2 regions of the Cupriavidus sp. P-10 genome follow, and region 1 is predicted to be linked to the other one. Evidence: riboswitches for the same ligand, from Rfam matches in the RefSeq annotation. Region 1 holds a riboswitch; the other holds the start of a gene.
The links. A riboswitch is a leader RNA that binds a small molecule or an ion and turns the genes downstream of it on or off. The one in region 1 is predicted to bind glycine.
Positions count from the first base shown of each region.

Region 2: it holds a riboswitch for glycine, as region 1 does, so the genes downstream of both, CTP10_RS18615 (D-amino acid dehydrogenase) here and gcvT (glycine cleavage system aminomethyltransferase GcvT) in region 1, are expected to answer to the same signal.

Region 1 is NZ_AP025170.1:3,560,619-3,564,828, forward strand. Features, by position in the region: gene CTP10_RS16485 (UvrD-helicase domain-containing protein) at 1-1,206, opposite strand, end outside; gene CTP10_RS16490 (glycine zipper 2TM domain-containing protein) at 1,491-1,718, shown strand; glycine riboswitch at 1,833-1,919, shown strand; glycine riboswitch at 1,941-2,065, shown strand; gene gcvT (glycine cleavage system aminomethyltransferase GcvT) at 2,160-3,287, shown strand; gene gcvH (glycine cleavage system protein GcvH) at 3,387-3,767, shown strand; gene gcvP (aminomethyl-transferring glycine dehydrogenase) at 3,841-4,210, shown strand, end outside.
Region 2 is NZ_AP025171.1:318,110-322,319, forward strand. Features, by position in the region: gene CTP10_RS18605 (thiolase domain-containing protein) at 1-470, shown strand, start outside; gene CTP10_RS18610 (Zn-ribbon domain-containing OB-fold protein) at 495-893, shown strand; gene CTP10_RS18615 (D-amino acid dehydrogenase) at 1,115-2,380, opposite strand; glycine riboswitch at 2,435-2,563, opposite strand; glycine riboswitch at 2,564-2,665, opposite strand; gene CTP10_RS18620 (TonB-dependent receptor) at 2,919-4,210, shown strand, end outside.

The sequences.
Region 1 (4,210 bases):
GCGCAGGTAGGCGCAGATGTCCTTGATCTCGGCCTTGTCGAAGAAGCTCTGGCCGCCCGACAGCACATAGGGGATGCGCTCGCGGCGCAGGATCTGCTCGAACAACCTCGCCTGGTGGTTGCCGCGGTACAGGATGGCGTAGTCGCGGAACTGCGCGCGGCGCTCGAACTTGTGCGCGGACAGGCGGAACACCACCGACTCGGCCTCGTGCTCCTCGTCGTTCATCGGGTGGATGGCAATGGGGTCGCCCATGCCGTGCTCGCTCCACAGCTTCTTGTCGAACAGCTTGGGATTGTTGGCGATGACCGCGTTTGCCGCCTCGAGGATGCGCACCGTGGAGCGATAGTTCTGCTCCAGCTTGATGACCTTGAGGTTGGGGAAATCTGTCTGCAGCCCGCGCAGGTTATCCAGCGTGGCGCCGCGCCAGCCGTAGATGGCCTGGTCGTCGTCGCCCACCGCGGTAAAGGCCGGCGCGCGCAGGTGCGAGCCGCCCGCCAGCAGCTTGAGCAACTGGTACTGGCAGGCGTTGGTGTCCTGGTATTCGTCGACCAGGAAGTAGCGCAGCCGGTTCTGCCACTTGAGCTGTACCGCTTCATTGCGCGCGAACAGTTCCGCGGGCAGGCGGATCAGGTCGTCGAAGTCGACCGCCTGGTAGGCATGCAGCGTGGCGACGTAGTTGCGGTAGACCAGCGCGGCCTGGTGCTCGTCGGCATTGGCGGCCTGCGCGATGGCGGCCTCCGGATCGATCATGCCGTTTTTCCACAGCGATATCGTGCTCTGCACGCCGCGAATCAGCTTCTTGTCGGTGGTGCCGAGCTGCTCCTGGATCAGGCCGAAGCAGTCGTCCGAATCCATGATCGAGAACTGCGGCTTCAGGCCGACGTGCTCCGCCTCCATGCGCAGGATCTGCACGCCCAGCGAGTGGAAGGTACAGACCGTCAGCTGCTTGAGCGGGATGCGCTTGCCTTCGCGCGTGGTCTTGCCTTCCATCAGCTTGCCGATGCGCTCCTGCATCTCCTTGGCGGCCTTGTTGGTGAAGGTGACGGCGGCGATATGGCGCGGCTCGAAGCCTTTGTCCTCGATCAGGTGCGCGATCTTCTGCGTGATGACGCGGGTCTTGCCGGAGCCCGCCCCGGCCAGCACCAGGCAGGGGCCGTCCAGGTAGCGGACGGCTTCGGATTGGGCGGAATTCAGGCCGTGGCTCATGTGAAAGGCGCTCGGGAAATGAAGCGGAATGGGGCGAATGAATGGGGCGAAGGAATGGGGCGTACGAGGCGCGCGCCATGGGCAGCACACGTGCCCGGCGGCAAAGCTCTCGATGCTAACACGCTGGGCCTGGCCGGTCAGTCAGCGCCTGCCGCATCGTCGGCCCTCGTTGTGTCACTGGCGTAACACTTCGTAAAGGCCGGAGCCAATGAACGTGCACCAGGCTCTAACTGTTATGTCCAGGCGTGTCCCGGACATGCAATATCCATCACTCGGAGCCAACAATGAAAACCCTGCAGACATTGACCAAAGTGACCCTGATCGGCGCGATGGTCGCGGCATTCGCCGGTTGCGCGGACATGACCCCGAAGCAACGCAACACCGCCATCGGCGCGGGTGCGGGCGCCGTGGGCGGCGCCGTCCTGACCGAGGGCAGCGCACTGGGTACGCTGGGCGGCGCGGCCGTGGGCGGCGTGATCGGTAATGTCGTGACCGACGACAAGAAAAAGTAAGCCTCTCGCCAGACCCGGCTTCACGCCCCTGGCGGCGGGGCGCAGGAACGGGTACAGCCGCCGGGCGGCCGTCCGGCTTGGTTTGACAAAGGCCGGGGCCTCCCGTACATTGCGCGCATCCGACCGGGAGAGCGCGCAGAACTGCGCCGCCGAAGGGGTATCACCCGAAAACTCTCAGGCACCACGGACCGTTCGGATCGGCATGCAACATGCACACGATGCATGCCGCACTCTGGAGAGCGGCACCCGCCATTCGTGGCGAGCGTGCCCACCGAAGGGGCGCGCGAGGATGGGGTTCAACGAATCCGCCTCGTAATCTCTCAGGTATCGAGGACAGAGGGGTCATCCGCCGCAGCGGATTGCTTGCCTATTGGCATGGCGATCGTTGCGGCGGATGACCCTTTTTTGTTTTCGCAACCCGACATTGCCCCCGAGGATTCCATGACGCTCCAGGCCACGCCCCTCAACGCCATCCACCGCGCCCTCGGCGCCCGCATGGTCGACTTCGGCGGCTGGGACATGCCGGTCAACTACGGCTCCCAGATCGAAGAGCACAACGCCGTGCGCACCGACGCCGGCATGTTCGACGTGTCGCATATGTGCGTGGTCGATCTCAACGGCCCCAATACCCGCACCTTCCTGCGCGGCCTGCTGGCCAACAACGTCGACAAGCTGCAGACGCCCGGCAAGGCGCTGTACTCGTGCATGCTGGACGAGAAAGGCGGTGTCATCGATGACCTGATCGTCTATTTCTTTGCCGAGGACCGTTTCCGCCTGGTGGTCAACGCCGGCACCGCGGTCGGCGATATCGACTGGATCCGCGCGCGCAATGACGCCACCGGCAGCGGCGTGACCATCACCCCGCGTCGTGAAGACGTCGCGCCCGCGGGCGTGCAGCCGCTGGCGATCGTCGCAGTCCAGGGCCCTGACGCCCGCGCCAAGGTGTGGAGCACGTTCCCGTCGACCCAACCTTCCGATGCGCTCAAGCCCTTCAACGCTGTCGTGGTCCAGGATCCCGCCCTGGGCGAGGTCATGGTCGCGCGCACCGGCTACACCGGCGAAGACGGTTTCGAGCTGGTGGTGCCGGCCGCAAGCGTCGCCGGCCTGTGGGAAAAGCTGAATGCCGCGGGCGTGCGCCCGGCCGGCCTGGGCGCGCGCGACACGCTACGCCTGGAAGCCGGCATGAACCTGTACGGCCAGGACATGGACATCAGCACCTCGCCGCTGGACGCCGGCCTGGCCTGGACTGTGGACCTGCAGAGCGAACGCGACTTCACCGGCAAGGGGGCGCTGGCCGCCGCCGGTTCTCGCCAGCAGTTCCTTGGCCTCATCCTGCGTGATAAAGGCGGCGTGCTGCGCGCCCACCAGAAGGTCATCACCCCCGCCGGTGACGGCGAAATCACCAGCGGCACCTTCAGCCCCTCACTGTCGCAATCGATCGCGTTCGCACGCCTGCCGCAAGGCGTGAATGTCGGCGACACGGTGCAGGTGGAGATCCGCGACCGCAAACTCAACGCGACTGTGGTTAAACTGCCGTTTGTGCGTAATGGCAAGGCACTCGTGAGCTAAGGGAAACACCCGCTCACCCAACGGTCGCCCTCGCCTGCCGGCAGCGTTGCCGGGCAGGCATCACCCAACAAGAAACAGATCTGAATCCGGAGAACCTTCATGAATTTCCCCGCCGACCTCAAATACACCGAATCGCATGAGTGGGTGCGCGTCGAAGCCGACGGCACGCTCACCATCGGCATCACCGACCACGCACAGGACGCATTGGGCGACATCGTCTTCCTGGAACTGCCCGAAGTGGGCAAGTCGGTCGGTGCCGGCGACGCGCTGGCAGTGGTCGAATCGGTGAAGGCCGCTTCCGACATCTATGCCCCGGTGGCCGGCGAAGTGATCGCCGTGAACGAGGCCGCCACGGCCGCGCCGGAAAGCGTCAACGCCAACGCCTTCGACGCCTGGCTGTTCAAGCTCAAGCCGGCCAACAGCGACGACGTCAACGGCCTGATGTCGGCCGACGCGTACAAGGCCAGCGTCGGCGCCTGATCGACACACAGCATTTGCAGCGCCGCGGCACGGCTGACCACCTGCCGCAGCGCTCCCCACGAGGTTCTTGCCAATGAACGCCCCGCTTCCCATGAACGCCGCCCAAGGTAACCGGCCCACGCTGGCCGAACTGGAGGCGCGCGACGCCTTCGCCGCCCGCCATATCGGCCCCGATACCGCCGAACAGCAGCACATGCTGAAGGTGCTCGGCTACGACAGCCGCGCCGCGCTGATCGACGCCGTGATCCCCGCCGCCATCCGCCGCCGCGACGGCATGCCGATGGGCGAGTTCACCGAGCCGCTGAACGAAGAAGCCGCGCTGGCCAGGCTGCGCGGCCTGGCGCGCAAGAACCGCGTGCTGAAGAGCTTTATCGGGCAGGGCTACTACAACACCGTCACGCCCGCGGTCGTGCTGCGCAATATCTTCGAGAACCCGGCCTGGT
Region 2 (4,210 bases), on a different replicon from region 1:
TGAAGATCGTCGGCGCCGGCGAATACGTCAAGGGCCAGCTGGGCGGCGAGGTCGACCTGAGCTGGTCGGGTGCGAAGTTCTCCGGCGCGGCCGCATTCGCGGAAGCCGGCGTGACCCCGGCCGACATCAAGTACGCCTCGATCTACGACAGCTTCACCATCACCGTGCTGATGCAGCTGGAAGACCTGGGCTTCTGCAAGAAGGGCGAGGGCGGCAAGTTCGTGGCCGACGGCAACCTGATCTCGGGCGTCGGCAAGCTGCCGTTCAATACCGATGGCGGCGGCCTGTGCAACAACCACCCGGCCAACCGCGGCGGCATCACCAAGGTGATCGAGGCGGTGCGCCAGTTGCGCGGCGAAGCGCATCCGGCGGTGCAGGTGAAGAACTGCGACCTGGCGCTGGCGCAAGGCACCGGCGGCTACCTGGGCTCGCGCCACGGCAGCGCCACCCTGATCCTCGAGCGCGAATAATGAACGATCGCCGGAGCAACTGACATGACGACCCCACACACTCCCATGGCCTACAAGGCCCCGGACGAACAGCCCGACAACGTCGAGTTCTGGCAGGCCGCGCGCGAAGGCCGCCTGCTGGTCAAGCACTGCCAGTCGTGCGGCAAGACGCACTGGTATCCGCGCACGCTGTGCCCGTTCTGCATGGGCGATACGGTCTGGAAGACCGCCAGCGGCCGTGGCACCATCTACTCGTACAGCGTCACGCGCAAGGCTGGCCCGCAGCCGTTCTGCATTGCCTATGTGAAGCTCGACGAGGGCGTGACCATGATGACCCATATCGTCGATTGCGATCTCGATGAGGTCCGCATCGGGCAGAAGGTGAAGGTCAAGTTCGCGCCCAGCGTGGACGGCGCGCCAGTGCCGGTGTTTGCGCCGGCCTGAGTAGTTCACGGCGGGCGGTGGCGCTTCACTCCGTGAAGGCTTACGCCCTCTCCCCCACCCCTCTCCCGCAGGCGAGGGGAGCGTATGCGGAGGGTAGTAGCAAGCTCGAACGCCTTCGCCCGCGATGGTTTTCTCCCTCTCCCGGCCCCTCTCCCGCTCGCGGGAGAGGGGCTGGGGGAGAGGGCCGGCGCTGGCAATAGCGACGCGCTTAACACGCGATCTCAAGCCTTGGCAATTGCCAGCGAACCCACGCCCGGCATCTTCGGCTCAAGCAGCGCCTGCGCCACCACCCCGGCCACCATATCCGCCGTCACCGCTGACAACGTCCAGCCAAGGTGCCCGTGCCCGGTGTTGTAGAAGATGCAGCGCGCCCGCCCGCGGCCCACGCGCGGCAGCATGTCGGGCAGCATCGGCCGCAGCCCCGCCCATGGCACCACGCTGCGCGTGCTGACGCCCGGGAAGCACTGCTGCACCCATTCCACCAGCGGCCGGATGCGGTCGGCGCGGATGTCGCGGTTGAAGCCGTTGAACTCAGCGGTGCCGGCCACGCGGAAGCGGTCGTCGCCGAGGCGGCTGGTGACCAGCTTGGTCTCGTCGTCGAGCAGGCTGACGGTTGGCGCCGCGGCGCGGCTGGCGGCGTCGTCCAGGTTGACGGTGATGGAATAGCCCTTGACCGGATAGATGTTGACGCGGTCGCCCAGCCCGGCGGCCAGCGCGCGGCTCACGGTACCGGCGCAGATCACCGCGCCATCGAAGGTCGAGGTGGTGCTTTCCGCGCCTTCCTGAACCGTGACGCGGGCGCTGCGGCCATCGGTGGTGACATTGCGCACGTCCTCGCCGTAGCGGCAGCGCACGCCCATGCGTTCGATGGCGGCGGCCAGGCCGCTGGTGAACTTGTGGATATCGCCGGTCGAATCGCTTTCGGTGAAATAACCGCCGTAGTACGTGCCGGCCAGCGTCGGCTCGATCGCGCGCATTTCCGCCGGCGTCACCGCCCGGCGCTCCAGCCCGCCCTGTGCCAGCAGCGCCGAGACGCGGCCCGCATGCTCGAAACCGGCCTTGTCGCGGTAGATATGCAGGATGCCTTCGCGCTTGTGGTCAAAGTCGATGCCTTCCTGCGCCGCCCACGCGAACAGGTGCTCGCGCGCCGCGATGGCCAGGCGCGCGGTCTCGATGGTGTTGCGTCGGTAGTGCGGGATCGAGGCAATGAACCCGGCGAACCAGCTCAGCTTGTGCCAGTTCGGGCGCGGGTTCACCAGCAGCGGCGCATCGCTGCGCAGCATCCACTTCAGGCCCTTGATGATGGTGGACCAGTGCGTCCAGACCTCGGCGTTGGAGGCGGACAGCTGTCCGCCGTTGGCGAACGAGGTTTCCATCGCGGCGTAGCGGTGCCGCTCGAACAGGGTGACGGAGAATCCGCGCCGGGCGAGCGCGTAGGCCGTGGTGACACCGGTGATGCCACCGCCGATGACGGCGATTGTCTTCATGATCTGGCAGTCCAGAAACGTCGGGATTGGAGCCCGTACGCGACATGCGTAGCGGACGCCCCCTCTGTTCCTGACCTGAGAGATTCACGACAGTCACCGGGGTGCCGGTAGTACCGGTGGCGAGGGCCGCTTGCTCCTTCGGTATGCCGGCTGACGATGGCGGCATTCTTCAGAGTGCTGTGACGCGTGATACCGGTCCTTTTGCCTGAGAGTTTCCGGGGCGGTTGCTCCTTCGGCGCTGTCCGCGGCGGCTGCCGCCGGATCAGTCTCTCCCAGCATCACGTTGGCGCGAACGCCAATCCGGGCAAATCTAGAGACAAAGGCCGCATGTGGGTATGCGGGTAAACGCGTATAGAACTTGATGCCCCCGCATGGGCGGTCGAGTCACTTCCGTTCTGGCGCGGCGCTATGTCGCACTGCGGCAATCCATCCCGCCACCTAGAATGTCAGCACTCGCTACGCGGAGGAAGTGCGCCGTACCACGAGCCGGATACGGCGCACCGGTCGGGCGAGCCAGAAGAACAGAAAAGGTATTTCAGTGACAAGAAATCGGATTGCGCTGGCCGCTTCGGCCGCGCTGATGGGCCCCGGCATCGCCGGCGCGCAGGCGGATGGACCCGTCAGCGCGCCGCAACCGTTGCAGGAAGTCGTGGTCTCGGCCAGGACCGAGCGCGGCGAAACGCCCGCCACGCCGCCCAATACGCCATCGCCCGCCTACGGCATCAGCGCCGCGCGCATGGCGGACTTCAACGTCGTCAACACCGAAGACGCGCTCAAGTACGCGCCCAACCTCGCCGTGCGCAAGCGCTTCATCGGCGATATGAATTCGATCATCTCGGTGCGCAGCACCAGCTCGCGCCAGTCGGCGCGCGGGCTGGTCTATGCCGACGGCCTGCTGCTGTCCAACCTGCTGGGCTCCGATTTCACCTTCCCGCCGCGCTGGTCGCTGGTCAATGCCGCCGAGATCGAGCGCGTAGACGTGCTGTATGGCCCGTATTCGGCGCTGTACCCCGGCAACTCGCTGGGCGCGACCGTGCTGATCAGCACGCGCACGCCGGAGAAGTTCGAAGGCGATGCCAGCGTGCAGCTGTTCACGCAGCGCTTCAACCTGTATGGCACGCACGACAATTTCAACGGCGTGCACGCCAACGCCTACGTAGGCGACCGCGTCGGACCGTTTTCGTGGCTGGTCAGCGTCGATCGGCAGGACAGCAAGAGCCAGCCGCTGAGCTTCTATACCGCGGCGCGTTCGAACGTGCGCGCCAGCTCGGCCGACAAGCCGGTCACCGGCGCCTATTTCGACCAGGACCAGACCGGCGCCGATCGCACCGTGATGGGCGTCAACAGCGAGGGCGTCACGCATACCGTGCAGGACCAGCTCAAGGTCAAGCTCGGCTACGACATCACCAATACGTTGCAGGCGCAGTTTACTGCCGCCTACTGGCAGCAGGACCGCTCCAGCACCACCGCCAGCTACCTGCGCGATGCCAACGGCAACGTGGTGTCGAGCGGCCCGGTCAATATCGGCGGCTTCCGCTACGTGATCCCCGCCAACGCGTTTGCGCCGAGCAACGGCGAAGACGCGCGCTGGCTGTATGGCCTGTCGCTGCGCACGCGCAACGAGACCGGGTGGAACTTCTCCGGCGTGGCGTCATTGTTCGACGTCAGCAAGGACATCAGCCGCACCGCCAGTACTGCGGGCAATGGCCCGGGCACGGTGACCTATGGCGACGGCACCGGCTGGCGCACGCTCGACCTGAAGGCCGACTACCGCCCGCAGCAGCTCAAGGGCGGCCACTGGGTCACCTTCGGCTACCACTACGACAACTA